2 linked regions of the Phyllobacterium zundukense genome follow. The protein of the gene in region 2 interacts with the protein of the main gene of each other region in a pairwise test. Links are inferred from orthologs where the notes say so. Each region holds a gene or a part of one and is shown on either strand. Other genes may lie near its edges.

Region 1 (14,831 bases), 2.1 Mb from region 2 along the record:
CTGCGGGGCTCCTTGGACCGTGGCGACCTATATGATTGCCGGTCATGGAACGCCTGATCAGGCTCCAGCCCGGCTTTTTGCCTATCGCAACCCCGAAGCCTTCCGGAAACTGCTGGATGAACTTGCGGATGTTTCAGCTGAATATCTGATCCGGCAGATCGATGCTGGCGCCGATGCCGTGCAGATTTTCGATTCCTGGGCGGGCGTTCTCGACGAAGCCTGCTTCGAGCAGTTTTGCGTAGCACCGGTAGCGCGTATCGTCAGAAAGGTCCGGGCCGTTCACCCGGGTGTGCCGATTATCGGTTTTCCAAAGGGTGCCGGCGCGCTTTATGTCAATTACCGGGAACGTACCGGAGTGACGGCCCTCGGACTGGATTGGTCGGTGCCGCTTTCAATGGCATCGTCACTTCAGGGTGGTGGCGCGGTTCAGGGGAATCTTGACCCCTTGCGGGTCGTTGCCGGTGGTCGCGCCCTTGATGAAGGTGTCGATGCCATTCTGGATTCTCTCGGTCAGGGGCCACTGATATTCAATCTTGGCCATGGAATTACGCCGGATGCGCCGGTATCGCATGTTGAACAGATGGTTCACCGCGTGCGCCAGGCTACCCGGCGAAAATAACCATAATCGGCAAGGACGACAGCATGACGACCACAAGACCGGATGAGAGCAACTCACGGAAAGTTCCGCTCTTGCCGCGATCGATCGGGGCGGTGGTCGCGATCTGCGTCATTGCACTGGTTTTGCTGTACCCCGACAGTGCCTATTTGTGGGTGAAGGCGATCCACGTTATCGCCGTCATCTCATGGATGGCAGGTATGCTCTATCTGCCACGCTTGTTCGTATATCATTGCGCTGCCGAACGCGGCTCTGCCCAGTCAGAGACATTCAAGGTCATGGAACAGCGGTTGCTGAAGGCTATCATCGATCCGGCCATGGGGATAACCTGGCTCGCGGGTTTGTGGCTCGCGTGGCAATCGGCGGCCTATATGGATGGCTGGTTCCATGTGAAATTTCTGGCAGTTCTCATTTTATCGGGCGTGCATGGGTATTTTTCCAAGGCCGTGCGGCTGTTTGCCGAGGACCGGAACGAGAAACCGGCACGCTTCTGGCGCATGATGAATGAGGTGCCAACGGTTCTCATGATTATCATTGTTCTCATGGTCATCATAAAGCCATTTTGATCAATCACAAAAACTGCGGTCAGATATCAATACCACTCATGAAACCTCTTGCCCTTGCCGCCATGATTGGCTAGATAAGGGCCTCCTCTCTGGAAATACCGCCACAGCAAGCCTCAGCCATTTTCAGTGGCACTGCATTCAGGCATCGTCATTTCCCTTCCCCATTTCAAACCAATAGAATTAAGAGTTCCGCACACATGCAGGAAATGAAATTACAAGAACTCAAGAACAAGACTGCGGTCGATCTTCTCGCTTTTGCCGAATCGCTTGAGGTCGAAAACGCCAGCGTCATGCGCAAACAGGAATTGATGTTTGCCATTCTGAAGAAACTGGCTTCGCAAGAAGTCGAAATCATCGGCGAAGGTGTTGTCGAGATCCTGCAGGATGGCTTCGGCTTCATGCGTTCCGCCAATGCCAATTATCTCCCCGGCCCTGATGACATCTACATCTCGCCATCGCAGATCCGGCGTTTTTCGCTGAAGACAGGCGATACGGTCGAGGGCCCGATCCGTGGACCGAAAGAAGGTGAGCGTTATTTCGCCCTTCTGAAAGTCAACACGATCAATTTCGAAGATCCGGAAAAAATCCGCCACAAGATCCACTTCGACAATCTGACGCCGCTCTACCCGAATGAGCGCTTCAAGATGGAACTGGAAAATCCGACGACCAAGGATCTTTCCGCTCGCGTGATCGATCTGGTGGCGCCGCTCGGCAAAGGCCAGCGCGGGCTGATCGTTGCACCGCCGCGAACCGGTAAGACCGTCCTGTTACAGAATATCGCGCATTCGATCACTGCCAACCATCCGGAATGCTATCTCATCGTTCTCCTGATCGATGAACGGCCGGAAGAAGTGACCGACATGCAGCGCTCCGTGAAGGGCGAAGTCGTGTCTTCGACCTTCGACGAACCGGCCTCCCGTCACGTTCAGGTGGCGGAAATGGTCATCGAGAAGGCTAAGCGCCTCGTTGAACATGGCCGCGATGTGGTTATCCTGCTCGATTCCATCACCCGTCTTGGCCGCGCATACAACACCGTCGTGCCATCATCCGGCAAGGTACTGACTGGTGGTGTTGATGCCAATGCCCTGCAGCGCCCGAAGCGCTTCTTCGGTGCCGCTCGTAACATCGAGGAAGGCGGCTCGCTGACCATCATCGCGACAGCCCTGATCGATACCGGCAGCCGCATGGACGAAGTCATCTTCGAAGAATTCAAGGGAACCGGTAACTCGGAAATTGTGCTCGACCGGAAGGTCGCCGACAAGCGTATCTTCCCGGCAATGGATATCCTCAAATCCGGTACGCGTAAGGAAGACCTCCTCGTGCCGCGTCAGGATCTGCAGAAGATCTTTGTTCTTCGCCGTATTCTCGCGCCGATGGGTACGACCGACGCGATCGAGTTCCTCATCGACAAGCTGAAGCAGACCAAGACCAACGGCGAGTTCTTCGACTCGATGAATACATAACCCTACGAAGTTGGGCGAAAAAGCGCTTCAAGTGCTTCTTCTGTCGCCACTGGTGCAAGACATACAAGCCCGCGGCACAAATAGGCCGCGGGTTTTTTTATCGTTGTCTCTCCGCCGCCGGGCAGGAGTTCAATCTTCTTGTCCTTGTTGAAGGGGATCCAGATGTCCACGCGCCGCGGATCCGGATGGCGGTCAGCCACCTGCATCAACGGGTGGTTCTTGTCTGGCGCAACCAGCACGAGCTTCATCGGCTCGAGCAGGAGACTGGCGCTGTTGAGAACACCAGCCTGGCCATAGCGCTGCTGCAGCACCCGGCCGAGCGCATTCTCGGCAATTCGTTCCGCATGCTGCCGCAATGTCTCGTCACTCGTGACCACCGCCAGACGGGCGATGGCTTCCATGATCTGTCCGGTGGCGCTTGGGATGGCCTCATCCTGATCGCCACGCACACGGATGATGACATCCGCGCTGTCCGATGCGCTGAGGGCATAGTTGCCGTCGTCAGTCCTGTGCCATTTGTCCAGCATGGTGAGCCAATGGCGCGCGTCGTCAATATATGTCCCGTCCTGCGTCGCCTGATAAAGCGAAAGAGCCGCGTTGATCATCGCCGCGTAGTCGGAGGATAGCCCAGGAAACAGGCGCGAATCGCCCAATACTGAATGCGGGAGCCGGCCATCGATCATCGATTCGGATATGGAACGATATGCGGTAAGGCTGAGATCCAGCCAATCCTTGCGCTCGAATGCACGGCCGGCCTCGGCGAGTGCGCGGATCATCAGGCCATTCCAGTCCGTCAATGCCTTGTCGTCGCGGCCAGGGCGAATGCGGTTTTCGCGGAGAGCAAAGAGCGCCTGGCGCGCCTGTTTCAATTGTTCCTCGCTTTCGACGTCAAGCACGTCGAGTGAGTGCAAGCGATTGAGGATCGTCTTGCCTTCCCAATTGCCCTGCTCGCTCACATCATAAACCCGGCGGAACGTATCGAACTCCGGACTGCCCGGAACTTCGCCTGTGGTCCAGACATAGAATCGACCTTCCTCGCCTTCGCTGTCGGCATCGAGGCTCGAGGCAAAGCGCCCGTCCACCAGCATTTCCCGCTGCAGCCAGGCAATGGTTTCTTCGATTCGGTTACGGAACAATTCCTCGCCGGTTTCCGCATAAGCATATGTCGCGTGGCGAATGAATTGCGCATTGTCGTAGAGCATCTTTTCGAAATGCGGCACCAGCCATTCATCGTCAACGGAGTAACGGGAAAGCCCGCCACCAAGATGGTCGTAAATTCCGCCCTGCAGCATGGTCCTGAGACTAAGCAGAAACGCATCCCTATGGTTCTTTTCGCCGTTGCGCAGCCAGGACAGCCATAGCGCATCCATAAACGGTGCATTCGGAAACTTGGGCGCACCAGAGAGGCCGCCTTTGGTACGATCCACCATTCCATGGATATTTTCGGAGAACTGATCGAACAGGCGCTGATCAAGCGGCGAGGCCTCTGCCTTGGCGTCAAGCCGAGCGCTCACGTGTGTTGTCAATGCCTCGACATTCTGCGCGACACGCGAACGGTCTTCGTTCCAAGCCCTGTTGATCGATTGCAGCACATCGAGAAAACCCGGCCTGCCATAGCGCGAGTGCTTGGGGAAATAGGTTCCACCCCAGAACGGTTTGGCTTCCGGCGTCAGGAACATTGTGAGCGGCCATCCGCCCTGCTCGCCCATTGCTGCCAAGGCTGCCATGTAGATCTGATCGATGTCCGGCCGCTCTTCGCGGTCCACCTTGATATTGACATAGAGCGCATTCAAGAGGGCCGCGACTTCCGCATCCTCGAAACATTCATGCGCCATGACATGGCACCAGTGACAGGCGGCATAGCCAACCGAAAGAAGTATAGGCTTGTCTGTTGCACGCGCCTCCTCAAGCGCCGCCTTGCCCCACGGCCGCCAATGAACCGGGTTGTCCGCATGCTGGCGCAGATAGGGACTGGATTCATGACCGAGGAGATTGGCTTGCTGAAACATCGGAACTTCTCATGCCCTTTTCGTATGAAGCGCAGCAGTCTACAAGGTTCCAATGTAAGCTTGGACAGAATGAAATGAAACAGACCCATGTTTTTGGCGAGACGATTTTCGCCCTCTCCAGCGGCAGATTGCCCTCCGGCGTCGCGGTTGTCCGCATTTCCGGACCACAGACTCGATTCGTTATCGAAACGATTTGCGGTAACCTTCCTGAAGCGCGCTACGCTGCCCTGCGAACGTTCAAGGATACCCAGGCCAGTGCAATCGACCGCGGACTTGTGCTCTTTTTCCCCGCTCCACATAGTTTCACCGGCGAAGATTGTGGTGAATTTCATCTTCATGGAGGCAAGGCAGTCGTCGATGCGATGCTATCGGCGCTGTACGCGTTTGAGGATTGCCGGATGGCGGAGGCTGGTGAATTCACCCGCCGGGCCTTTGCCAATGGAAAGTTCGACCTGACCGTTGCCGAGGGACTGGCCGATCTCATCGCCGCGGAAACCGACAGCCAAAGAAGGCTCGCGCTGCAGATTTCGTCGGGAGCCCAGGCCCAGTTATACGCATCCTGGCGAACCGAACTGATCCGAGCGCGGGCATTGATCGAAGCGGAGCTTGATTTCGCCGATGAAGCTGACGTTCCCGGTTCGGTATCCGATCAGGTATGGCACTCCATGCGGGACTTGGCAGAGCGTATCCGGAAACACGTTGCTGATGGAAAGCGCGGCGTCATTATCCGCGATGGCTTCCGTGTGGTTATTGTTGGTGCTCCCAATGCCGGAAAGTCCAGCCTGCTGAATGCGCTGGCCGGCAGCGATGTTGCAATCGTATCGGACGAGCCCGGTACGACGCGCGATCTGATCGAGATCAAACTTGATCTTGCTGGCCTTCCCGTCCTCGTCACGGATACCGCCGGGTTACGCGAAACCGAAGGCAAGGTCGAAAAGATCGGCATCGGCCGCGCGCTTGAACGAGCATCCTCGGCCGATCTGGTCTTGGCGCTCATCGACTTGTCTGACCCGATCGCGCCAGCTCTCAACGATATAGAGACTGGTGCAATGCTCAAGGTTGGTACGAAGTCGGATCTGGCTCCTGCTCCAGCTGCAGCAGATTATGATCTGACGATTTCGACGCGAAGCGGGACAGGACTTGCGGATCTCCTGAAAGTTCTTGCCTATCGGGCAGAGTTGGCCGCGGGCAATCTCTCGGACCCATTACCGACCCGGCGCCGGCACCTGGAACTGCTCGTTGAGACAAGCAACGAAGTGGACACTGCAATCCAAGAAGTCAGGGCACCGCTGGAAGTACGCGCAGAATTCCTCCGCCGTGCATCACATTCGCTGGGGCGCATTACTGGTGACGTCGATGTCGAGGATATTCTGGATGTGGTGTTCTCGCAGTTTTGCATTGGCAAATGATTCACGTGAAACACTAGGATTTCATGGATAAGCTTTTTGCGCGGTTAGTTTACCTCACTTACGATTTGTCACGCGCTTTCTGCTCCTGAAAATTCACCCCCACCCGCAGCTCCGCTGCGACCTCCTCCATCGAAGGGGGAGGTGGGGATGCCATTATACCGGCTTCACCCTCCCCTCGATGGGGAGGGTCGGACCGCAGGTCCGGGGTGGGTGAAACAGCGGTTCCTGGCTTGCACGCAAAATAATCCCGCCAACTTATCCAACACCCGCGAACCTCGTTTATTCTATCCCGGTCCTTTCCACGGGGAACTGCTTCCGGAGCCGTTCGAAGTGGGGAGAGGATCGGCGCCTCCGATGGCGGGTAACGGACCCGCTGTCCGGGGAAGTTGCGTCCAAGGGTTCCCCTGCCGGTACTAGGACCGGTGCGTGCTGGACGAGCACTGTGAGGGGCGGTGGGTCAGGTAAGGGCTACGAGCCCGGCCGCTGCCGTCGCGACGCGGAACGGATGCGATAGAAAAACGCCGGACGGGCGGTCTTCGGATCGCATATCACTACCAAAAGACGCGCTTCGACGACCGCCCGTCTTTCCCACCAACTCAATGGCCAGACTCGAGATGAGGGCGTGGCAAGGGAGGAGTTCGCAGCGTCAAAGGAGCGCTGGAATGTTTCACGTGAAACACTGTTTATTGACTCACACTTGACTCACGGCTCGGTTTTGCCCATCAAGACGCAGATTCGAATCTCTGAAAGTTCTGGCACGTGCAAGACGTTTTTGATGTCATCATTATTGGTGGTGGTCATGCCGGCTGTGAAGCAGCAGCGGCTTCCGCGCGCTTTGGTGCCAGGACGGCGCTCGTCTCCCATCGCGCCGATACGATCGGCGTAATGTCATGTAATCCGGCCATTGGCGGGCTTGGCAAGGGCCATCTTGTTCGTGAGATTGACGCGCTTGATGGCCTCATGGGGCGCGTCGCCGACGCAGCGGGCATCCAGTTTCGCCTCCTTAACCGTCGCAAGGGTCCTGCCGTTCGGGGACCGCGCACCCAGGCCGACCGGAAACTCTATCGCCTGGCCATGCAACAGGCTATAGCCGAGCAGGCAAACCTGATCGTGATCGAAGGCGGGGCGAATGATCTCGTCATTGAGAACGGTACGGTTTCCGGCGTCCAGCTGATGGATGGCCGCGTACTGCCTTGCGCGTCTGTGGTGCTGACGACAGGCACCTTCCTTCGTGGCCTGATCCATATTGGCGAGAAGAAGATTCCAGCGGGGCGAATGGGTGAGGCCCCTGCCCTTGGCCTATCCGACACACTGGCTAGCCACGAATTTGCGCTTGGCCGCTTGAAGACAGGAACACCGCCGCGGCTCGATGGCCGCACGATTGATTGGCAGAGCCTGGATGTGCAATCAGCGGATGAGGATCCGCTGCCATTCTCCTTGATGACGGACAGGATCCAGAATCCGCAAATCGACTGCGGGATCACACGGACAACGCCGAAGACTCACGCGATCATCCGCGCCAACCTGCATCGATCCGCGATGTACTCCGGCTCGATCGAAGGCATCGGTCCACGCTACTGTCCTTCTGTCGAAGACAAGATCGTCAAATTCGGTGACCGCGATGGCCATCAGATATTCCTGGAGCCGGAAGGCCTTGATGATCATACGGTTTACCCGAATGGCATCTCGACCTCGCTGCCGGAAGACGTACAGCTTGACCTGTTGAAGACAATCCCCGGCCTTGAGCGCGCGGTCATGCAGCAGCCAGGCTATGCCATCGAATATGACTTTATCGATCCGCGCGAACTCGACCGTAGCCTGCAGACACGCCGTATCGGCGGTTTGTTCCTGGCAGGGCAGATCAACGGAACCACCGGTTACGAAGAGGCTGCAGCGCAGGGCTTGCTTGCCGGTCTGAACGCTGCACGGCTTGCCGGCGGTGTGGAGCCGGTGATCATTCAGCGGACCGAAGCCTATATCGGCGTCATGGTCGATGACCTTACCTCGCGCGGCGTGAGCGAGCCATACCGTATGTTCACTTCGCGCGCAGAGTTCCGCCTCTCATTACGCGCCGATAATGCAGATGAGCGGTTGACCCCGATGGCGGAGCGTCTGGGCATTCTCGGTGCTGCGCGGAAGGAGCGCTTTGACGCCCGGACGTGCAATCTGGATGCTGCTCGCGCCTTGGCGAAAAAACTGACCATCACCCCAAACGCAGCAGCGCAGTTCGATCTTCATCTCAACCAGGATGGTATCCGGCGCTCGGCCTATGATCTATTGGCATTTCCCGATATCGATCTCGGACGGATCAAGCGAATTTGGCCGGCGCTTCGTGAGATCGATAGTCGCATTGCCGATGCGTTGGAGATCGAAGCGCAGTATGCGGTTTATCTTGAGCGGCAAAAGGCTGATGTGGCAGCTATGGAGCGCGAAGAATCACTGTTGATTCCGCAGTCCATCGACTTTTCTGCTACATCGGGGCTCTCGAATGAGCTGAAGCAGAAGCTTAAACAACGGCAGCCGCGTTCCATTGCTGAAGCCCAACGCATTGACGGCATGACACCAGCGGCACTGGCGTTGATTATCACGCAGATACGCCGCACGCCGCCCCCGCGAGACGTTGCGTGAGCAATTGGCGCGAAAAGCGGTTGCAAGAAGTATTATCCAATGTTTCACGTGAAACAGTGGATAACTTGCTCGGCTTTGAGGAACTCTTTCGTAAATGGTCAAAAGCCATAAATTTGGCATCACCCTCGACGCTGGATGAGCTTTGGGAGCGGCATATCGTCGACAGTGCGCAGCTTTTCGACATGGCACCGGCCGCCACCCGATGGCTTGATCTTGGCTCTGGCGGCGGCTTTCCGGGTGTTGTGCTGGCAATCCTGTTGAAAAAACGCCCGGGTGGCAGAATCGATCTGGTAGAGAGCAACGGCAAGAAAGCCGCGTTCTTACGAACAGCCATTGGTCAATTTTCCGCCCCTGGAACGGTCCATGCCGCAAGAATCGATGCCGTATCGTCCAAAATACCGACGCCGGAGGTCATCACGGCTCGTGCCCTCGCTTCATTAAGCGATCTTTTTGTGCTTGCCGAGCCCTGGTTGACCACTGGCGCAACCGCCCTGTTTCAAAAAGGACGGGATTACCGCCGCGAAATCGAGGAAAGCCGTGACGCTTGGGTCTTTGATCTGGTAGAACGAGCAAGTGTGGTCGACAAAGATTCTGTCGTGTTGCAAATCAGCAATTTGCGGCACGCGGACCGGAACCGATAGACAACTAGCATCCATCTGACCGCCGAGAACGGTGTTTTGCTTGAGGAACAGTGATGAACAGCCAGACTCGTATCATTACCATAGCTAATCAAAAGGGTGGTGTCGGCAAGACCACGACGGCGATCAACCTTGCGACGGCCTTGGCCGCGATTGGTGAGAATGTGCTCATCGTCGATCTGGATCCGCAGGGCAATGCGAGCACGGGCCTCGGGATCGATCGGAAGAATCGTGAAGTTTCCTCCTACGACGTCTTGATGCAGACTGCGTCAGTTGAGGAAGCGGCGGTGCCGACAGCTGTGCCTAGCCTGTCCCTGATACCCTCGACACTCGACCTTTTGGGTGTCGAAATGGAGATCGCTAATGCTGCGGATCGCGCGACTCGTCTGCGCAAGGCATTCCGCGGCAATCCTGCAGCATCGCCTTTCTCCTATATATTGATTGATTGCCCGCCTTCACTCAACCTGTTGACGATGAATGCCATGGCTGCGGCGGATTCCGTTCTGGTTCCATTGCAGTGCGAGTTCTTTGCGCTTGAGGGTCTCAGCCAGTTGCTTGAGACCGTCAATCAGGTGCGGACTGCGCTCAACCCCAATCTGACCATTCAGGGCATCGTGCTTACCATGTATGACGGTCGCAATAATCTGGCGACCCAGGTCGTTGATGATGTCCGCTCTTTTATGGGTGACAAGGTTTACCGCACCGTCATTCCCCGCAACGTCCGCGTTTCCGAGGCGCCGTCCTACGGTATACCCGCGATTCTTTATGATCTGAAGTGCGCCGGCAGCCAGGCTTATCTGCAGCTGGCGTCGGAAGTCATCCAGAGAGAGCGGCATTTACGCGCCGCTTGATCGATTCGAATACGAAACATTTATGAGAGCCTGTGACAATGAATGAAGATCTGTCAAAAAAGCGCCTCGGCCGTGGCCTTGCAGCACTGATCGGCGAGATGGACCGGCTGCCGGATGAAAATGCGCCGCGCATCGCCACTCTGGATCGTCAGATTCCCATTGAGTTCGTTACACGCAATCCACGCAATCCACGCCGCCTGTTTACCGAAGGCGATCTCGAGGATCTGACCCAATCCATTCGTGAGCACGGTATTGTTCAGCCGGTCGTCGTCCGGCCGGTCAAGGACTCTCCGGATCACTATGAGCTGATCGCTGGTGAGCGCCGCTGGCGTGCCGCGCAGCGCGCTGGTCTGGCCACTGTTCCGGTCATTATCCGTGAGGTTGATGACCGTGTCGCGCTGGAACTTGCGATCATCGAGAACGTTCAGCGTGCCGACCTTAATCCCATCGAAGAAGGCATGGGATATCAACTACTTATCGATGATCACGAGTATACGCAGGCCGATCTGGCGCAGGTTATTGGCAAGAGCCGTAGCCATGTGGCCAATACTTTGCGCCTCCTGAAACTGCCCGAGCCGGTTCGTGACATGATCACGAATGGTGCATTGTCGGCCGGTCATGCCCGGACGCTGATCACAGCGACAAATCCCGGCGCGCTTGCTGATAAAATCGTGCGCGACGGCCTTTCGGTGCGCCAGGCGGAAGCCCTGGCGCAGGGTGGCGGTACAAAACCAGCGGTTGCGAAAGTCAAGGCTGATGGGGATGACGGTAAGGACGCGGATACGCGTGCCTTGGAGAAGCTGCTATCGGATGTGACCGGCATGCGTGTAACGGTCAATCATCAGAACAAGGGCGGCGATGTTCGCATTCACTACGCGACGCTGGAGCAGCTCGACGAGATTTGCCGCCGCCTGCAAAGCTAAGTTGTTTGGGAAATATCAGCGCCCGCTGCTGCGGCCCGCCCGCGCGGCCTCAGCAGCCAGCGCTATGAGCGATTGCCGGATGACGGGAATGGCGAGCGCCGCATTGCGCCGACTCTCCAGAACGGTGCGCTGCAGGCGCTCGATAGCCCTGGCGCAGGATTGCGTCGTCCAGCGCTGCAGGGCGGTCTCAACCAGCTTCTTCCTTGCAAAGAAAACCGGTGGCCGTGCCGTAGCAACGGCCGATCCAGCATTCTTTCCCTCACTCTCCATGCCGTAACGTAACGTTTGTAACGACTGGAACTGGCGAATTGCCGCGCTCAGGATGAGAAAGCTGGATGAACCGGTTCCGATTACCCGATCGAACGCGTGGGTGAAATCCGTCATGTTGCCGATCATCATGGCATCGACAATTGTTTCGTATGAAGTGGCGCTGACATCGCCAATAATATCGCGCACATCGTCTGCGGTGATGCGCTCCCTGCCATGGGCGTAGAGGCAGATCTTCTCGAGCTCGGCACGTGTCGCCAGCCGGTCGCCGCCAAGGCTCTCCTTGAGGAGGTTGCGGGCATCGAGGGTTATCTGCAGCCGGTTCCTGGCAAACATGTCATCGATGGTGCTGTCGATCCCGCGCGCATCGTCGCTGTAGCAGGGCAGAGCCATGGCGCTGGCGCTTTGTTCCACGGTGCCGCGCAGACCGGCACCCTTCTTCAGGTCCCCGGCTTCGATCAGAATATGGGTATCGACAGGCGGGTTCTTGCTGAGATGGGCGACCGCATCCGCCAGCCCCTTTTGACCTGCCGCATTGCGCACCCAGATCAACCGCTCGCCGCCAAACATCGAAATCGTGTTGGCCTCGTCGGAAAGCCGGCCAGGTTCAGAATTGATGTCATCCGCGTCGAGTCGAATCACGGCAAAGGGATCGTCCTGGGCGAGACCGGTGAGCTTGATAAATACCCCGGCTCTTTCGCTCACCAGACCCTTGTCGGGGCCATAAAGCAGCACGATGGGGTAGGCGCGATCCAGCCTTTTCAGAAAAGAATCAACCTCGTGTGCTTTCTTCTGTGCCATGCTCTCGGGTTTAATGGTTTGAGCAGAGATTGCAATTGCAACCTGTATTCGGGAGGTGCGACAGGCCAGTGCTACGTTACCTGGACCAATGACCCCGCATAGTCACAGCCAGGGTCTGGACAGCAAAAAGGCCCAGGTAAACCTGAGCCTTTTGATCTTCGGACAACTGGAGCGGGAGAAGGGATTCGAACCCTCGACCCCAACCTTGGCAAGGTTGTGCTCTACCCCTGAGCTACTCCCGCATGCGCCAGTCTGTCTTGCGAAGCGGGGCCTGTATGACCCAAGCGCCGGCTAATTGCAACAGGGAATTTTCGACTTTTGCGAGATATGTCAAAAAATCGAGCACGCCGATTTGACAAGGCGCAGCTTTTCCCTTGAGGACGCATCATCGACCCATTACGAGAGACGCAGGCATATTCGGTCGAGCGGTTTATTCGGAAGGCGATCATGGGCAAGACAATTGACGAGTTGATGCAATATCTCACTGAACTTGGCATCAAGGTATCGACAATCCATCATCCGGCGGTGTTCACCGTGGCTGAAGCCCAGGATCTGCGCGGCCAGGTTAGTGGTGCGCATACCAAGAACCTGTTCTTGAAGGACAAGAAAGATCATTATTTTCTTGTGACGGTTGATGAGGAAGCTGAGGTCGATCTCAAAACGATTCACACGAAGATTGGTGCGGCCAGCCGGGTTTCCTTCGGCAAGCCGGAAAAACTTCTGGACTTTCTCGGTTTGACGCCTGGCGCAGTCAGCGTCTTTGGCGCGATCAACGACACCCAACATCAGGTCAAGGTCGTGATCGATGCCGACCTGCTGGAAAATGACATTGTCAATGCGCATCCATTGACCAACGAGGCCACCACATCAATCGGCCGGGACGATCTGTTGAAATTCCTCAAGGCAACGGGTCATGAACCATTGATCTTGAAAATAGACGGATCGACCCCAAACTGATAGCTGAATATGGTCAAGTGCGGCAGTGATTGATCAAATCGATCGGCAAATGACGGGAGAACTTCATGAGCGATACAGATAACCCGTTTGGCGGCGGCTATGGAAGCATGCCGGGCACCACGACCGTGTCCTACGGGGCGGCTCCGAACGGGGCGGCCAGAAGTGCGGGCGAGGTGATCAAGGACACAACGACGGCTGCCTTTCCTGCGGATGTTATCGCCGAATCAAAGAGCCAGCCGGTTCTCGTGGATTTCTGGGCGCCGTGGTGCGGACCGTGCAAGCAGCTGACTCCTGTCCTCGAAAAGGTGGTTCGCGCGGCAGGCGGGCGGGTAAAGCTGGTCAAGATGAATATCGACGATCACCCGGCGATTGCCGGACAACTTGGCATTCAATCCATTCCGGCTGTCATCGTATTTGCCGACGGCAAACCTGTCGATGGTTTCATGGGCTCGCTGCCTGAATCCAAGGTCAGGGAATTTATCGATCGTATTGCTTCGCCCGATGGCGGGAAAGACGCGGCCATTCAGTCGGCACTCGACGCGGCAACGCAGGCTGTTGAAACCGGCGATGCCGCGCAGGCGGCCCAGATCTATGCGGCCATTCTTGCTGAAGTGCCGGATCATGTGGCGGCTCTTGCCGGCCTTGCCAATTGTCTGATTGAACTCGGTGACCTTGAACAGGCGAAAGCCACGCTGGAGCGGGTGCCCGCAGACAAAAAGGAAGATGCGGGTGTTCGAGCCGCCGAAGCGAAGATTGCATTGGCAGATCAGGTTGCGACGCTCGGCGATCCAGCGGCGCTGGAAGCGCGATTGCGCGAGAATCCCAAGGACCATCAGGCGCGATTTGACCTTGCAATGATCCTGAACGCCAAGGGGCAGCGCCATGAAGCAGCCGATCATCTTCTCGCCATCATGAAAGCCGATCGTGCATGGAATGACGATGGTGCCCGCAAGCAGCTGTTGCAGTTCTTTGATGCGTGGGGCGCAGGTGACGAAGCTTCCGCCACCGCACGCCGAAAATTGTCTTCGCTGCTGTTTTCCTGAAGAAAGTCAGGCACTATAGCCCGCGATCTCGATCTTTTCGGATCCCGGCTGGAGTTAAGCGATGCAAGCAGGAAATGTTCGTTATCGAACGCTCGATGATATTCCGGACAGCGTGCCGATTTTCCCCCTTTCGGGAGCCTTGCTGCTGCCGGGCGGCCAACTGCCACTCAATATTTTTGAACTTCGCTATCTCGCAATGGTCGATACCGCGCTTGGCAGCAAACGAATCATCGGTATGATTCAACCCCGCCTTGATCAGGACGGAGAGGCCGATGGTGATCTATGCGAAGTGGGATGCCTTGGCCGGATTACTTCATTCGCCGAAACTGGCGATGGGCGCCTGCTGATAACGCTCCAGGGCATATGCCGCTTTCGCGTGATCAAGGAACTTACCACCCGCACACCTTTCCGCCAGTGCAAGATCGCGCCGTTGCGTGCCGATCTCGATGAAGCCGACGATTCGGACGTCGACCGGCTGTCATTGCTGCGCGTTTTTCGAGCGTATCTCGATGCCAACAATCTCGAAGCGGACTGGGACAGCATCTCCCGGGCGGGCAATGAGACGCTTGTCAATGCACTTGCCATGATGTCGCCGTTTGGGGCTGCGGAAAAGCAGGCCCTATTGGAAGCGGCTGATTTGAAAACCAGGGCAGAGACTTT
Region 2 (14,911 bases):
ATTCTTACGTGGTAACGGTCGATGACATTACCGATCTGGTTGAAGCGCAGCGTTCCACGGCTTGGGCTGATGTGGCGCGGCGCATCGCCCATGAGATCAAGAATCCGTTAACCCCCATTCAGCTTTCCGCCGAACGGCTGCGCCGGCGCTATGGCAAGGTGATCACTGAAGATCGTGAGGTCTTTGAACAATGCACCGAGACGATTATTCGTCAGGTAGGCGACATTGGCCGCATGGTTGACGAATTCTCATCGTTCGCACGGATGCCAAAGCCGGAAATCAAGACAGTGGATCTGCGCGAAGCACTGCGTGAGGCCTCGTTCCTTGTCGAGGTCAGCCGGAGTGATATTCGTTTTGAGCGGGATTTCGGCGATGTACCGCTGCTTGGTCAGTTTGACAGCCGCCTGTTGGGGCAGGCCTTTGGAAACGTTATCAAGAACGCTGCGGAATCCGTTGATTCTATTGTTAAAGAGGGGCACACAGACGGGCATGTTCTGATCCGCTCCAGGCAAGACGCCGACACGCTGATTGTCGAGATCCTGGACAATGGCAAGGGCTTGCCTAGGGAACACCGGCAGCGCCTGCTGGAGCCCTATATGACGACGCGGGACAAGGGCACGGGGCTTGGCCTTGCTATCGTCAAGAAGATTGTGGAGGACCATGCCGGGCAGCTTGAGTTGCATGACGCACCGGACGACTTCTATGCGGGCCGCGGTGCGATGATCCGCATGATTTTTCCAAAAGCACAGACCGTTACCCAGGTCGCTGAAAATACCGAAAAACAGGTGAATTGAAATGGCATCTGACATCCTTGTCGTCGACGATGAAGTCGACATTCGCGAGCTTGTTGCAGGAATACTGAGTGATGAGGGGCACGAGACTCGCGTCGCATCGGACGCGGACAGTGCATTGGCGGCGATCGATGACCGCATTCCCCGCCTGATTTTTCTCGATATCTGGATGCAGGGCAGCCGGCTTGACGGTTTGGCCTTGCTTGACGAGATCAAGAGCCGGCATCCGGAAATTCCGGTCGTCATGATTTCCGGTCACGGCAATATCGAGACTGCCGTATCGGCAATCCGTCGTGGGGCCTATGACTTCATCGAGAAGCCATTCAAGGCAGACCGGCTGATCCTCATCGCCGAACGGGCGCTCGAAACCTCCAAGCTGAGACGGGAAGTGTCGGATCTGCGCAAGCGGTCCAGCGAGAGTTTCGAGCTTCTCGGCGGTTCATTGTCCATGAACCACCTTCGCCAGACGATCGAACGCGTCGCCCCGACCAACAGCCGCATCATGATCACCGGACCGTCCGGAGCGGGCAAGGAATTGACTGCACGCGCCATCCACGCCCTGTCGGCGCGGGCGAAGGGCCCGTTTGTCAACCTGAATGCCGCGACCATTACGCCGGAACGTATGGAAATAGAACTGTTCGGCACGGAATCAGATGGAGGCGAGCGGAAAGTCGGCGCGCTGGAAGAAGCGCATGGCGGCATTCTTTATCTCAACGAAATTGCCGATATGCCGCGTGAAACGCAGAACAAGATCTTGCGTGTGCTGGTCGATCAGCAATTCGAACGCGTGGGGGGAACCAAGCGCGTGCGGGTGGATGTGCGCATTATTTCGTCAACCGCCCAGAATCTCGAGGCCATGATTGCCGAAGGGCGCTTCCGAGAAGACCTGTTCCACCGGCTGGCGGTCGTTCCGGTCATTGTACCGCCATTGGCAGATCGTCGCGACGATATTCCGGCGCTTGTGGAGTTCTTCATGGCGCAGATCGCTGACCAGGCGGGCATCAAGCCGCGCAAGATCGGGCCCGACGCCATGGCCGTACTGCAATCTCACTCCTGGCCCGGTAATATTCGCCAATTGCGCAACAATATCGAACGTCTGATCATTCTTGCGCGCGGTGATGATCCCGAAGCCGTGATCACAGCGGATTTGCTGCCGGCCGAGATTGGGGACACACTGCCCAAGCCTCCGACAGAATCGGATCAGCACATCATGGCGCTGCCCTTGCGCGAAGCGCGTGAACGGTTCGAGAAGGAGTACCTGATTGCCCAGATCAATCGTTTTGGCGGTAACATCTCGCGCACCGCGGAGTTTGTTGGCATGGAACGATCGGCACTGCACCGAAAGCTGAAATCCCTGGGAGTATAGCTCGGCGAGCAGCGTCGGTGTGCTTTGTCCCTGGCGCTAGCTGCATGGGCGATTTTCGTCACCACAAAGCCATCAAACAAGTGGAATCCAGCCAGTAGCGAGATGTGACCATGAAACTGCAATTCCTCCGAAATGCAACGCTGAAACTTGATTATGCGGGCCTGACCATCCTCATCGATCCGGATTTTGGACCAAAGCACAGCCGCCCGTCCTTTACCGGCCGCTCGCCCAATCCGATGACCGAGCTTCCCATTACCACGAATGAAATCCTTGACGGTGTCGAGCTGGTTCTTGTGTCGCATCTGCATGCAGATCACTTTGACAAAGTCGCTCAGGACCTCGTCCCCAAGCATCTGCCGCTCATTTGCCAGCCGGGCGATGAGGAAAAGATCAGGTCATTCGGATTCAGCAATGTCACACCGCTCACCGACGAACTGGTTGTCAATGGTATCCTCTTGACGCGCCGTGAGGGTAATCATGGCTCGGGGCCCGTTCTCGACAAGATGGGGCAGGTCATGGGTTTCACGATCGAAGCCGATGGCGAACCCTCAATCTACTGGGCCGGCGATACGATCCTTTATCCCCCAGTGCGGGAAACCATCGAAACGACGCAGCCCGACATCGTCATTACGCATTCCTGCGGCGCCAAATGGGATGACATCCTGATCGTCATGGACGCCGAACAGACTGTTGAGGTTTGCCGCATCGCGCCGGAGAAAACCAAAATCATCGCGACGCATATGGAGGCGTTGGACCACGCGACGGTCACGCGCGACGACCTTCAAGCCTTTGCGGAACCGTCCGATATCGGTAAGCATAGACTCATCATTCCCGATGATGGAGAACCCCTCCATCTCACAGCCCCCAACGCATGAGATCACCAATGTCAAAAACATTCGCATTCGTCGGCAATCTGAATCGCAACGCCTTGCCCGGCGAGGGAAAGGGCATCAGCGTCTTTCATTTTAATGACAGGACCGGTGATCTGACACTCGCGAGCGAATATCTCCCGATCGACAATCCCGGCTATCTGGCAATCGATGAGAAACGCAAGCGCCTGTATGCCGCTGTCGAGATACCCGCCTGGAATGAAAACATGGCGGTGGCCTTTGATATCGATCCTGCGACCGGCGCACTGTCCTACATCAACATGCAGCCGACACTGGGCAACACCACATGCCACATCGGCTTTGACCAGAGCGGCGAGTTGATTTTCGCATCGAACTATACGGTAGCGGAACTGGGTGCGCGGCCAGGCAATGCGGTCGCGGCCTTCTCAATACGCACTGACGGTGGGCTCGATCCGGCATTCGCCGCCGCGATCCACGAAGGCAAGAACGCCATCCTGCCAACGGATAAGCGCCAGCATGGTCATTGTGCTGTTGTTAGTCCGGACAATCGCTATGTTTTCGTCTGCGATCTCGGCCTTGACCGGATCATGGCCTACAATCTGCCGGCGAAGGGTGAAGGTCTCGCGCTTGCAGCGACACCGTTCACCCAACTGCCCGATGGTGCAGGCCCGCGGCATATGACCTTTCACCCCAATGGAAAAATTGCTTACGTCATCAATGAGTTGAACTGCACTGTTTCAGTATTGCATTATAATTCTGAAAGCGCCGAGTTCACGATTTCCCAGACACTGCCAACCCTGCCGGATGATTTCTCCGATACCAATACCTGCGCCGAAATTGCAGTCAGCCCCGATGGCCGCTTTCTCTACGGTTCCAATCGCGGCCATAACAGCATCGTTAGCTATGCAATCGCCGAGACCGGCGCGATTTCATTGATCGGCTGGACGCCATCGCAAGGGGTTGGACCGCGCAACTTTGTTATCGACCCATCAGGCAGGTTTATGCTGGTCGCCAATCAGAAAGGCGGTGGCATCGCCATCTTCAAGCGCGATATCGAGACCGGCACGCTTGAAGATACCGGCAAACGCATTGCTCTCCAGTCGCCCATGCGCATTGTTTTCGGCACATTCGGTTAAGGAGAACAGGCAATGTCGCGCATCGCCTATGTCAACGGTCAATACGTTCCGCATTCCGAAGCCGGAATCCACATCGAAGACCGGGGCTATCAGTTCGCCGATGGCGTCTATGAAGTCTGCGAGATCGCACGCGGCAATATCATGGACATGACTCGCCATCTCGACAGGCTCGGCCGCTCGCTTTCCGAATTAAAGATCGGTTGGCCGATGGGCCGCAAAGCCCTGCAAACGGTGATCAAGGAAGTCGTGCGTAGAAACCGGGTGCACAATGGCCTGGTCTATCTGCAGGTCACGCGCGGCGTTGCCCGGCGCGATCATGTCTTTCCATCGGCAGACACGCCACCAGCCATCGTCATCACCGCCAAGCGCACCGACCCGCAAGCTTCTGCCGCCAGGGCGGCGAAGGGCATCAAGGTCATCACAGTACCGGAAAATCGTTGGGAACGCGTCGATATCAAGTCGGTTGGTCTGTTGCCCAACGTTCTGGCCCGGCAGCAGGCGAAGGAGCAGGGCGCTCACGAAGCTTGGTTCATCGATCCGGACGGTACCGTTAAGGAAGGCGCAGCTACAAATGCGTGGATTGTCACCAAAGATGGAGTTCTTGTGACAAGACCGGCCGAGAGCGGCATCTTGCGCGGCATCACGCGAACCACCATTTTTGATGTGGCGAAAAAATTGGGCTTGAAGATCGAGGAAAGGGGCTTTTCAGTGGCTGAAGCCAGACAGGCAAAGGAGGTTTTCATGACAGCAGCATCGACTGTCGTGATGCCAATCGTTGCGATTGACGGCGAATCGGTTGCAAATGGTCACCCTGGAACGACTACACTTTCCTTGCGGGAAGCGTTTTTTGACGTTGCGGAAAAAACGCCATCCTGTTAACCGGAGAGTGAGGGGACTAACAGACGCTATTTTTCACCTCCTGCTGGAGCAAAGAAAATTTGCTTCCGCCGCAGAATTTTGTATGAGACACGTTTGCTGATCGCATAAAAGGACAAAAACAATGGCTGAACGATCGCAGAATCTTCAGGATCTTTTTCTGAATTCAGTCAGAAAACAGAAGATTTCTCTGACAATTTTTCTCATTAATGGTGTGAAACTGACTGGAATTGTCACGTCGTTCGACAATTTTTGTGTGCTTTTGCGCCGTGACGGCCATTCGCAGCTCGTCTATAAACATGCTATATCGACCATCATGCCGAGCCAGCCCGTGCAGATGTTTGAAGTAGAAGAGAGCGACTGAGACCACATTTGACCAAGGAAACGAGGCGCAACGCGCAAAAGACTGGCGGAATTGCCGATAACGGCGACACTGCCAGAGAAGCTACGCGCGCGCTCGTCATCGTGCCGGTCTTGCCGCAACGCTTTAATGACGGCGGCAAGACCGACGACAACGGTCGTCCTAAATACCAGCGTGAGTTCCAGCGTAGTGACGAAGCCCGGCTTGAAGAAGCCGAGGGGCTTGCGCGGGCTATCGACCTCGACATTGTCCATTCGGACATCGTGCAGGTTTCCGCGCCGCGCCCGGCCACATTGCTTGGAACAGGCAAGGTCGAAACCATTGCCGAAATTATTGAGGCATCGCACGCTGAACTGGTGATCGTCGATCATTCACTGACACCGGTACAGCAGCGTAATCTTGAAAAGGAATGGAATGCCAAGGTTCTGGACCGGACCGGGCTCATCCTTGAAATTTTCGGCCGGCGAGCCCAGACGAAGGAGGGTGCCCTCCAAGTCGAGCTGGCGCATCTGACCTACCAGAAAGGCCGCCTGGTCCGCAGCTGGACCCACTTGGAGCGTCAGCGTGGCGGTGGCGGCTTCCTTGGCGGTCCTGGTGAAACCCAGATCGAGGCTGACAGGCGCGCACTGCAGGAAAAGATCCTGCGCATCAAGCGCGAGCTGGAAACAGTCGTGCGTACGCGCACGCTGCATAGGGCCAAGCGCAAGAAAGTGCCGCATCCGGTTGTCGCGCTCGTCGGCTACACCAATGCCGGGAAATCCACACTGTTCAACCGGTTGACCGGAGCAGGGGTCATTGCCGAAGATATGCTCTTTGCTACGCTGGATCCAACATTGCGCCGCATCCAGCTTGAACACGGCGAAACCATCATTCTGTCCGATACGGTTGGTTTCATCTCCAACCTGCCGACCCATCTCGTCGCCGCTTTCCGGGCAACTCTGGAAGAGGTGGTCGAGGCCGACCTCATCCTTCATATACGCGATATTTCCGATCCAGACACCGCCGCCCAGGCGGAAGATGTTCACGCGATTATGACCAGCCTTGGCATCGAGCGAGGCGATACCAAGCGCATCATCGAAGTCTGGAACAAGATCGACCTGCTTGATGATGCAGGCCGTGAAGCGGCTCTACGTCTCAGCGCGGCGGCAACTGGCAATGAACATCCCATTCCGGTTTCAGCGATAACAGGCGAGGGTATCGATGCGCTGCTCAAGGAAATCGAGGACCGGATCGCCGGCAAACTGAAGCACGTCAGGATCACACTGCAGCATAACCAGATGCGCCTGATGGACTGGATCTATCAGCATTCGAGCAATGTAAGGCGCAAGGACCTCGATGACGGTTCGATCACCTTGAGCATGGATATGACTGTCAACTCGCACGCTATGCTCGATGAGAAAATATTGAGCAAAAGCAATAGATAAGCCGAGCTACTTCGCTTTTTTGGCTTCTTGCCAGAGTGCTTCCATTTCATCGAGCGTTGCCGCATCCAGCGACTGCTCCTGTTCGGCCAATTTGCGCTCGATATAGTGGAAGCGTTTGCGGAACTTCTCATTTGTGCCGCGCAGGGCGCTTTCCGGTTCGAGCTTAAGGTGCCGGCCGAGATTGACCAGGGCAAACAGCAGGTCACCATACTCTTCTTCAGTATCTTTCTGATTACCGCTGGCGATCGCTTCTTTCAGCTCGCCGATTTCTTCCTCGATCTTGTCGAGGATCGGGCCTGCTTCCGACCAGTCAAATCCGACTTTCGCGGCCTTCTGCTGCAGCTTCAAGGCGCGCATCAGGGCAGGAAAACCGTGCGGGATATCATCGAGAAAGCCATCCGCTTCCGCCAGGCCGAGATTGAGCGCGGCGCGGCGCTCACGGCGTTCAGCTTTCTCCTCGGCTTTGATCTTGTCCCACATGCCTTTGGCCATACCGGCACCACGCGCAGCCTCTTCGCCAAAGACGTGGGGATGACGACGGATCATCTTGTGGGTGATGGCCTGCACCACATCGCCGAAATCGAATGCCTTCAGTTCCTCGGCCATGCGAGCGTGAAATACGACCTGCAGCAGCAGGTCGCCGAGTTCCTCGCGCAAGTCGTCGATGTCGTTACGCTCAATGGCATCGATGACTTCGAACGCTTCCTCAAGCGTGTATGGCGCTATGGATTTGAAATCCTGTTCCAGATCCCACGGACAGCCGGTTACGGGCGTCCGCAGCGCTGTCATGATCTCGAGAAGGCGGGCGATGTCGCGTGATGGTTTCATGGGAAGACAATAGGCCAGTACGCAGACTGCGAACATTGTTTCGTGCCGCGCAGAGCAAGATTGTCCACAACATCCGCGTACTGGAAACAATTAGAGTGACTGAGTTGGTTCAAGCGCTTTCGCTTTGGTGTGCAGGAGCACAGTCGCCAGAAAACGCGTACACGTCGATTGGTTCACCGACACCTCTCAGCGGGAACGAACCGAGATTCTCCAGCCTGGATTCGCAACCTGCCATCTCTGCGAACACTTTGGACAGGAGGACGGGACGCTTGGTCTCCTTGGTCAAGCTTTCAAGTCGCGACGCAACATTGACCGCCGGTCCAATCACCGTGAAGTCGAGACGCTTGCGGGAACCGATATTGCCGTACATCACGTCGCCAACGTGGACCCCAATGCCATAGCCAAGCGAGTCGTGTCCTCCTCGGATGTTTTCATCGTTCAGTGCGGCCATTGCGGTTTGTGCTTCGCTGATCGCCTGGAGAAGATTGGTGCATGCATCTGGGTTACTCAGCGGGAAGATCGCCAGAAGTCCATCCCCCATGAATTTGAGAATTTCCCCGCCATGCTTCTCGATTGGCTCTGACATCGCGTCAAAATAGCCGTTCAACAGTTCAATGACATCATCCCGGGGCCAGAGGTCCGATATTGCCGTGAAGTTGCGAAGGTCACAGATCAGGATCGCAGCGCCGACCGTCACTCCGCTCCCGCGGGTTGTCGCGCCGGCGAGGATCTGCTCGCTCGCATGCGGACCGACATAGGTTTCCAAAAGCGTGCGGGCGAGGCGGTTCTTCAATCTGATCTCGCTGACAAGGGCGAGGGCCGGGAGGAGGTCTGCAAGAAATGCGATGTGGTCGTCGCTGAAGCCGCCGGGACTGTCACTCGAGAAGGTCACGACATGCCGTTTGTCGAGCGTATGATTGAGCGGCCAAGCGATGTAGTCGGTATAACCCTCACCGCGCAACTCATCATACATCGGATACAGGGGGCCACCTTCATTAGGTGCTTCGAGACGTTGCCGAACGACCTGTGCTCCATTGTTGATCTCGCTTATCGGACTGTTCAAATATTGTATGGATTCTTCGATACCGTAGTCGAAGGTGCGGATTTCCGCCTCCGACAATCCCTTCCGCCATAGAATCCGGGCCCCGAGCCATTGAGGATGATTGGTTCTGAAATGGAGTGTCGCCCGGGCAACTGGTACACCGGCATCCAACAACCTCTTGGACATCTCGACCAGGATGTTGTCGATGAATCGTTCATTCCGCGTCTCGATCACCAGCCAGTCAAGAATTTCTCGTCTCTGGGCTGGCCAGACGCCTTCACGTGGCGAAGCAGAGGTTGCGTTCGATACCGGTAGCATTGCAACACTCCATTGGTTTGCCCATCATGTCCTTAAAATAGGGTCGCCCCTGTTCGACATTCAAGTGGCGCTGAGGCGCATGGCATGTGAGGCCCATCGCTACTCAGGTGTCGGCAGTTCGCGCCGTTGAAATTTGTGCAATATCACTGTCTCTGCAGGTTGATCTCGCTGGTTACAACAGTCTTGCCCGAAAGAGGGTCAACATCGACCGTGGTTAGCTTCATGCCATTGTTTCCGACCTTTTGTACAACCAGCTGCGCATTGCGGTCGCCATTCACATTCTTGGCCCAACGGATGTCCAGATTGATGGAGTCGTCGCGTCGGCTTCCAATTAGACCGGCTTTGCCGGTGCCTGCTCCGGTGTAGGACCCCGTATAGGTGGCCCCGTTAAATTTCAGGTCGGCACCAATCGTGCGTGAGATCACAATCAGGCCGCGGCAATTGCCATCGAGTGCAAGTGATGAATCAGTGGCGCTTGAATCGAAGCGGCAGGAAACGGCAAGAGGCGCGGAATTGGTGCGCACTTTGACTGTGCCTGTGCCAGCCCATTTTCCCTCGAGTGATTTAAGGAAGGCCGACTCCTCGGCTGGCGCGGCGCCCACGACAAATGCTAAAGCGCCTACGAACAAAAACATTGAAAGAAATTTCTTCATATCGACACTTCCTGCTCTTCGAGAGAAACGGATGCCGTAGTCAGACCCCATACCGGACTTTGAGGTGATTGATGAAGTATGAGGCCTTGAGTTTTTCACCGGTTGCACGCTCAAGCAAGTCCGGTGTCGTATATCGAGAAGCTTGCGACCAGATATTCTCGCATCGCCAAGCGTTGACAGCGTCGAACTTGCCCTTGGCAATCTCATCATTTGCAGCCGGATGCATTTTTTCAAATGCCGCCCATTGCTGCGCCGCCATCATTGCGCCGAGCGTATAGGATGGGAAATATCCGAATGCCGCACTTGCCCAGTGCGGGTCTTGCATGGGACCGTCGGCGGGATTGTCGAGTGTGGACAGTCCGAGATAGTCGCGCATCTTGGCGTCCCACGCTTCCGGTAGATCGGTCACTTCAAGCCGGCCGGCGATGAAATCCTGCTCCAGTTCAAAACGAAGGATGACGTGCAGCGGATAGGTTACCTCATCAGCGTCGACTCGGATCAGGCCGCGCTCTACACGGTGCACGTGTGGCAGGATATCGTCGATCGACCAGCTCTCGCCGAGGTGTTTTTCCACCATCGGCAGCGCCCAGCACCAGAAGGCCGGATTGCGGCCAAGCTGTTTTTCAACGAACAGGCTTTGGCTTTCGTGTACGGCAATGCCTCGCGGTTTGCCGAGCGGCCAGTGGCCCCAGTCATGTGGCAGGTTCTGCTCGTAAAGAGCGTGCCCCGTCTCGTGCAGGACGCCCATCAACGCCGAGAGGAAATCAGAGGTTTTGTAGCGTGTCGTAATGCGCACATCGCTTGGCACGCCGCCGCAGAACGGATGATGTGATATCGACAGGCTGCCGTGGGTGAAGTCGAAACCGATCGCGCCCATCACCGCGAGTCCGAGGTCGCGCTGTTTTTCGATCGGATACGTCCCGGACAATTGTTTCAGCGGGCGTTTGGCGAGCCGCTCCTCCTGCACAGCCAGAACGTGCGGCACGAAATCTCTCAGAAACGTCTTGAGTTCGTCGAAGACAGGGGCAATGTCTGCAGCACGGCTGCCGGGATCATGTTGTTCTATCATCGCGTCATAAGGGTCGAGGCCGAGTACTTCAGCGCGCAACGCAGACTCTTCGCGCGCCAGCGTTACGATGCCTTCCAGCGCGGGCTTGAAACCCACCCAGTCGTTCTTGGGTCGCAGGTCGCGCCAAAGTTGCTCGCAACGCAGCCGCTCGCGCGTCAGGCGCTCAACGAACTCAGCGGGCAGACAGGTGAGATTGGTGTAGTGGCGACGGAACTCCGCGACGGCAATGCGCTGGTCGTCGTTCAAATCCTCAGATTCGGCCGCAGCGATCCAGTCGGCGATTATCGGCGCAGTGGATTGGCGGTGCAGCATGCCCGCCAAGCCAGACATTGCCTCGGCGCGTTTGGTGCCGCCGCCCACCGCCATATGTGTCGCCTCGTCGGCACCGAGGATCGCCAGGGCATGCTCCAGCGTTTCGAGCTTGCGGCCAAGATCGTCGAGTTGCTGGAAGGACATGGTTGCTCCGATGGTTCTTGCAGCTGCCACAAGACACCAATGCTGGCTGTGATGCAAGAATCGACCGCGTCATTTGCCGGGCAGGGGGCGCTGTGATTCCCTTCATCAACTCTAACACCATTCCTTGTATTCGCTGTGCGGAGCTCGCGACGCTCAGGCGCCCATGTCACGTTCCAGTTGCTCGAAATGCTCGGTGATTTCAGCGCCAGTCGCGATCCAGACGTCGCCCTTCGCCTGAACGTGCCGCAGAAAATCCCGGAGGATATGCCAGCGCATTGGCCGTCCTGAGACTTGGGGATGTAGCACCAGCGTGGTTACGCCGCCCCATGCATGCGTTGCCTCAAATTCGTCGACCCATAGCGGAAGAACCGCCTCGCGCCCGAAAAGCGCGCGTGGGCTGGTTCGGCTCGACATTCCGAAGTTCCAGTCGTCGAAGGCAAAATTGACTGGGATTTCAACGACGCCTGGCTTGCCGTCCGCGAGCTGGTGGCGATAGGGCAGTATGTCGTCACGGAACGAGCTCGAATAGCGAATGCCGGCCTTCGCCAGATAAGCGAGAAGCTCGGGGAAATTTTCCCCTGATGGTGCCCGATAGCCAATTGGCCTCACGCCCAGCGCTTTCTCCAGCGCCTCGAATCCACGATCTATCTCCTCGAAGGATTCGTCCATTTTCTCGCGGTCGGGCATCTTGTGCAGATAGCCGTGATGGCCGATCTCGTGACCTGCCTTCAGAATCGGCTCGCACACGGCCGGATGCGCAAGGGCCGTCCAGCCCGGAACGAAGAATGTGGCCTTAAGGGCCAGTTCCTCCATGAGTTGCAGTATTTTAGTAATCCCGACACGGGCGTCGTAGCCGCCATGCGATGTGGTGACCATACGATCCACATTCGACGGATTGTTGCCGATCCATGCCGTTTCTGCATCGACATCGAAGCCGATGAAGAGGGCACTTTTCGCACCGTTCGGCCATATTATCGGCGGTGTCTTGAACGCTGGATTGAGCGGCCGTGGAGAAAGATCGTAGGTCATGCTGGAACTCCTTCAGCGGAAGGTTGGCCGATTGTCTGCGTCACCTGCAAGCAGTGTCTCGAACCGGCGGCAATCATCGAACTGTTCGAGCGTGTCGAGCACATTCAAGAGATTTGACACCCGATCATCCTCAAGGGCCATACCGCCAAGTTGCCGGAATTTGGCATCGATCGCTTCGCGCTGCATCGGTCGTTCGGCAGATCCGGTCGCTCGCGGTACCATGCGTGAGGTGCGCGTTCCGTCGGAAAATATCAGTGTCAGAACCGGCTCGTCGAGCGGTTGCATGGCCCTGTCGATTTCGAGCTGCATCCGTTGCATGAATGCACCGACGCGCGGATCCGATCTGCACTGCGAGGTGTAGGCATCGAGACCAGCCGTGCCGAAAACGCAGCGTGCAGCGAGGGCATAGGGCAGGCTCATCTGCGTGCCCGCCATGGAGTTACTGCCTTTGTGTCCACACATGCCCATCAGCATTTCGCTGAGATGCAAATGCATGGATATAATGTTCTCGGGCTCTTGTTGAGTTTCTTGAAGAATATCTTCGAGCGCATCGACTGCCGAATGGGCACCGCGACAGGAAGCGTAGGGCTTCAGAACGGCGCGATTGACTTTCCAGCTCTCCCCGAGCGCCTCCGAGAGTTTTTCCGGTTCACCTGATGATTTGTTGAAAGAACGGAAGAAACCGCCCCATACATCGTCGAACACCTTCGAGGGGCCGGCAAATCCTTCAGCAGCAAGCGTGGCTGCCAACAATCCCCCCTCGGCGGCACGCCCGGCGTGAATTTTTTTGGCTTGCGAGCCGTCGTGGATAAATCCCCACAATCCGGATGAAAAACTCGTTGCCAACGTGATCGCATCGACGCAGCCTTGCCGCGACAAACCTTGCAGATTCGCCACGGCCGCTGCTGCTGCCATTGTTCCGCAGGTACCTGTCGAATGCCAACCGAGGCTGTTGTGGCTGTCATAGCCGCCCGCAGCTTCAAGTACACGCCGCCCGACATCGTATCCCGCGACGACGCTCGCGATCAGGTGTTTTCCACTGACCGCATGTTCCGACGCGGACACGGCGGCCAGAACCGCGGGCATGACCACGGCTCCGGAATGGTCGCACCCACCGGCATCGTCGAGCTCGAACGCATGGGCGGCAACTCCGTTTATAAGTGCCGCGTCTCGGGCAGATGCGAAGGCTTGCGTGCCCCAGAGACGCGTCTTGCCATCCTGGCCGGCAATCTTGCGTGCCAGGCCGAACTCCGCTGAGCGCGCACCGGCAAGCGCGGCACCAAGTGTATCGGCGATATGGATTTTCGCCTTGGCGACAACATCCGTTGGAATGTCTTCAAAACGAAGATCTGCAACAAAGGCTGCTAGCCTTTCGACTGGCTTTGCGCGGGACGTGGCGATGTTCATGGATGGAATCTTCTCGATCTTGCGCAGACTTTGCACTGACGCCACAAACTTGGGCGAGGCGGTGAACCCCGGCGGCATTGCCGCCGGGATACCAATGCTGAAAGTTACTTTACAGCTTCACCGTTGATATAGATGCCATCCAACAACGTACCCTCGAGGCCATACTTGGCGAAGATCGTCTTGTATTCGCCGGATGCCATCAGCGCTTGCAATGCGGAAGCATAGGCATCGCGCAACTCCGTGTCCTTCTTTGCGAACGCGATACCCTGATAAACCGCGGTGAAGGGTTCGCCGACGACGGCGTATGTGTCCTTTTCCAGCGTCAGCAGGTAGGGAAGCGTTTCGGAACCCTGGACTGCAGCGTCGAGGCGACCCTGCTTGAGCTGGGCACGGGCATCCGCCGAACCTTCTGTTCCCACCACGACGATCGCGGGCTTGCCTGCAGCCTCGCAGTTCGTCGCGCTCCACTTGGCCGTTTCATCGGGGAATGAGGTGCGGCGGCTCATGCCGATCGTCTTGCCGCAGAAATCGGTGAGCGTCTTGAATTCGTCCTTGCGGGCGAAGGAGGTGTAAAACTGGGCACCTGATTTCATGTAGTCGACGAAATCGAGCGTATCGCGGCGCTTTGGCAGATCGCTCATGCCGCTATGGATCAGGTCGACGCGGCCTGTCGTGAGCGATGAGATCATCTGTTCGAAGCCGATGTCGGCCCATTCGACTGTTGTTCCGAGCTGCTTGGCGAGTGCAAGGCCGAGATCGATATCGACGCCGGTGAGCGTGTTGGTGGCCGGATCCTTGTATTCCATCGGAGGATAGTTCGGCTGATTGGCAACGATCACCTTGCCGGCCGTCTTTACCTTCTCAGGGAGTCCCTCAGCGTTGACGGCGGTCGCCGCAAGGCAGGCGAGCGTGAGCAGTGCGAGATGCTTCTTCATGTAAGTTCCCCTTGTTTGACACATGGTTGCGAGTGGCTCAGACGCTTGCCGACGAGCCGTTCCCGTATTTCAGCTATGAACGGCCTTGATGAACTCTGCCGTCCTGGCACTTTTCGGATCGCTGAGAACTTCCGATGCCAATCCAGTTTCGACGATCTTCCCGGCCTCCATGAAGGCGACCGTATTGGCGACATTGCGTGCAAACCCCAGCTCATGCGTCACGACGATCATCGTCATGCCCGATGCTGCAAGATCCTTCATCACGTCGAGGACTTCCGAGACCAACTCCGGATCGAGTGCCGATGTCGGTTCGTCAAACAGGATGAGATCCGGGCGCATTCCCATGGCGCGCGCAATCGCGACGCGCTG

Evidence for each region.
Region 1: the proteins of hfq (region 2) and rho interact in binary tests that used the Escherichia coli proteins (3 or more experiments, as listed by UniProt). The link is inferred for Phyllobacterium zundukense from one-to-one orthologs.

The regions. Positions count from the first base shown.
Region 1 is NZ_CP017940.1:3,837,734-3,852,564, forward strand. The notes cover bases 650-3,512. They hold rho (transcription termination factor Rho), read left to right. Parts: upstream 650-1,379; coding sequence 1,380-2,645; downstream 2,646-3,512. Other genes in these bases: hemJ (protoporphyrinogen oxidase HemJ), read left to right, coding at 650-1,182; BLM14_RS19185 (thioredoxin domain-containing protein), read right to left, coding at 2,648-3,512. Outside these bases: hemE (uroporphyrinogen decarboxylase), read left to right, coding at 1-619; more of hemJ, read left to right, coding at 643-649; more of BLM14_RS19185, read right to left, coding at 3,513-4,654; tRNA uridine-5-carboxymethylaminomethyl(34) synthesis GTPase MnmE, read left to right, coding at 4,729-6,063; tRNA uridine-5-carboxymethylaminomethyl(34) synthesis enzyme MnmG, read left to right, coding at 6,823-8,691; 16S rRNA (guanine(527)-N(7))-methyltransferase RsmG, read left to right, coding at 8,688-9,332; BLM14_RS19205 (ParA family protein), read left to right, coding at 9,386-10,180; BLM14_RS19210 (ParB/RepB/Spo0J family partition protein), read left to right, coding at 10,219-11,103; holA (DNA polymerase III subunit delta), read right to left, coding at 11,119-12,171; BLM14_RS19225 (prolyl-tRNA synthetase associated domain-containing protein), read left to right, coding at 12,619-13,128; trxA (thioredoxin), read left to right, coding at 13,236-14,171; BLM14_RS19235 (LON peptidase substrate-binding domain-containing protein), read left to right, coding at 14,233-14,831. UniProt on the Escherichia coli protein: Facilitates transcription termination by a mechanism that involves Rho binding to the nascent RNA, activation of Rho's RNA-dependent ATPase activity, and release of the mRNA from the DNA template.
Region 2 is NZ_CP017940.1:1,753,440-1,768,350, forward strand. What follows is about bases 3,822-6,764. They hold hfq (RNA chaperone Hfq), read left to right. Parts: upstream 3,822-5,144; coding sequence 5,145-5,384; downstream 5,385-6,764. Other genes in these bases: BLM14_RS08685 (lactonase family protein), read left to right, coding at 3,822-4,144; BLM14_RS08690 (D-amino-acid transaminase), read left to right, coding at 4,157-5,023; hflX (GTPase HflX), read left to right, coding at 5,393-6,764. In the rest of the region: BLM14_RS08670 (sensor histidine kinase NtrY-like), read left to right, coding at 1-794; nitrogen assimilation response regulator NtrX, read left to right, coding at 796-2,157; BLM14_RS08680 (MBL fold metallo-hydrolase), read left to right, coding at 2,268-3,032; more of BLM14_RS08685, read left to right, coding at 3,041-3,821; more of hflX, read left to right, coding at 6,765-6,805; mazG (nucleoside triphosphate pyrophosphohydrolase), read right to left, coding at 6,812-7,633; BLM14_RS08710 (adenylate/guanylate cyclase domain-containing protein), read right to left, coding at 7,743-8,993; BLM14_RS08715 (hypothetical protein), read right to left, coding at 9,137-9,646; BLM14_RS08720 (carboxypeptidase M32), read right to left, coding at 9,687-11,171; BLM14_RS08725 (polysaccharide deacetylase family protein), read right to left, coding at 11,325-12,200; BLM14_RS08730 (MmgE/PrpD family protein), read right to left, coding at 12,213-13,607; BLM14_RS08735 (ABC transporter substrate-binding protein), read right to left, coding at 13,712-14,542; BLM14_RS08740 (amino acid ABC transporter ATP-binding protein), read right to left, coding at 14,612-14,911. UniProt on the Escherichia coli protein: RNA chaperone that binds small regulatory RNA (sRNAs) and mRNAs to facilitate mRNA translational regulation in response to envelope stress, environmental stress and changes in metabolite concentrations.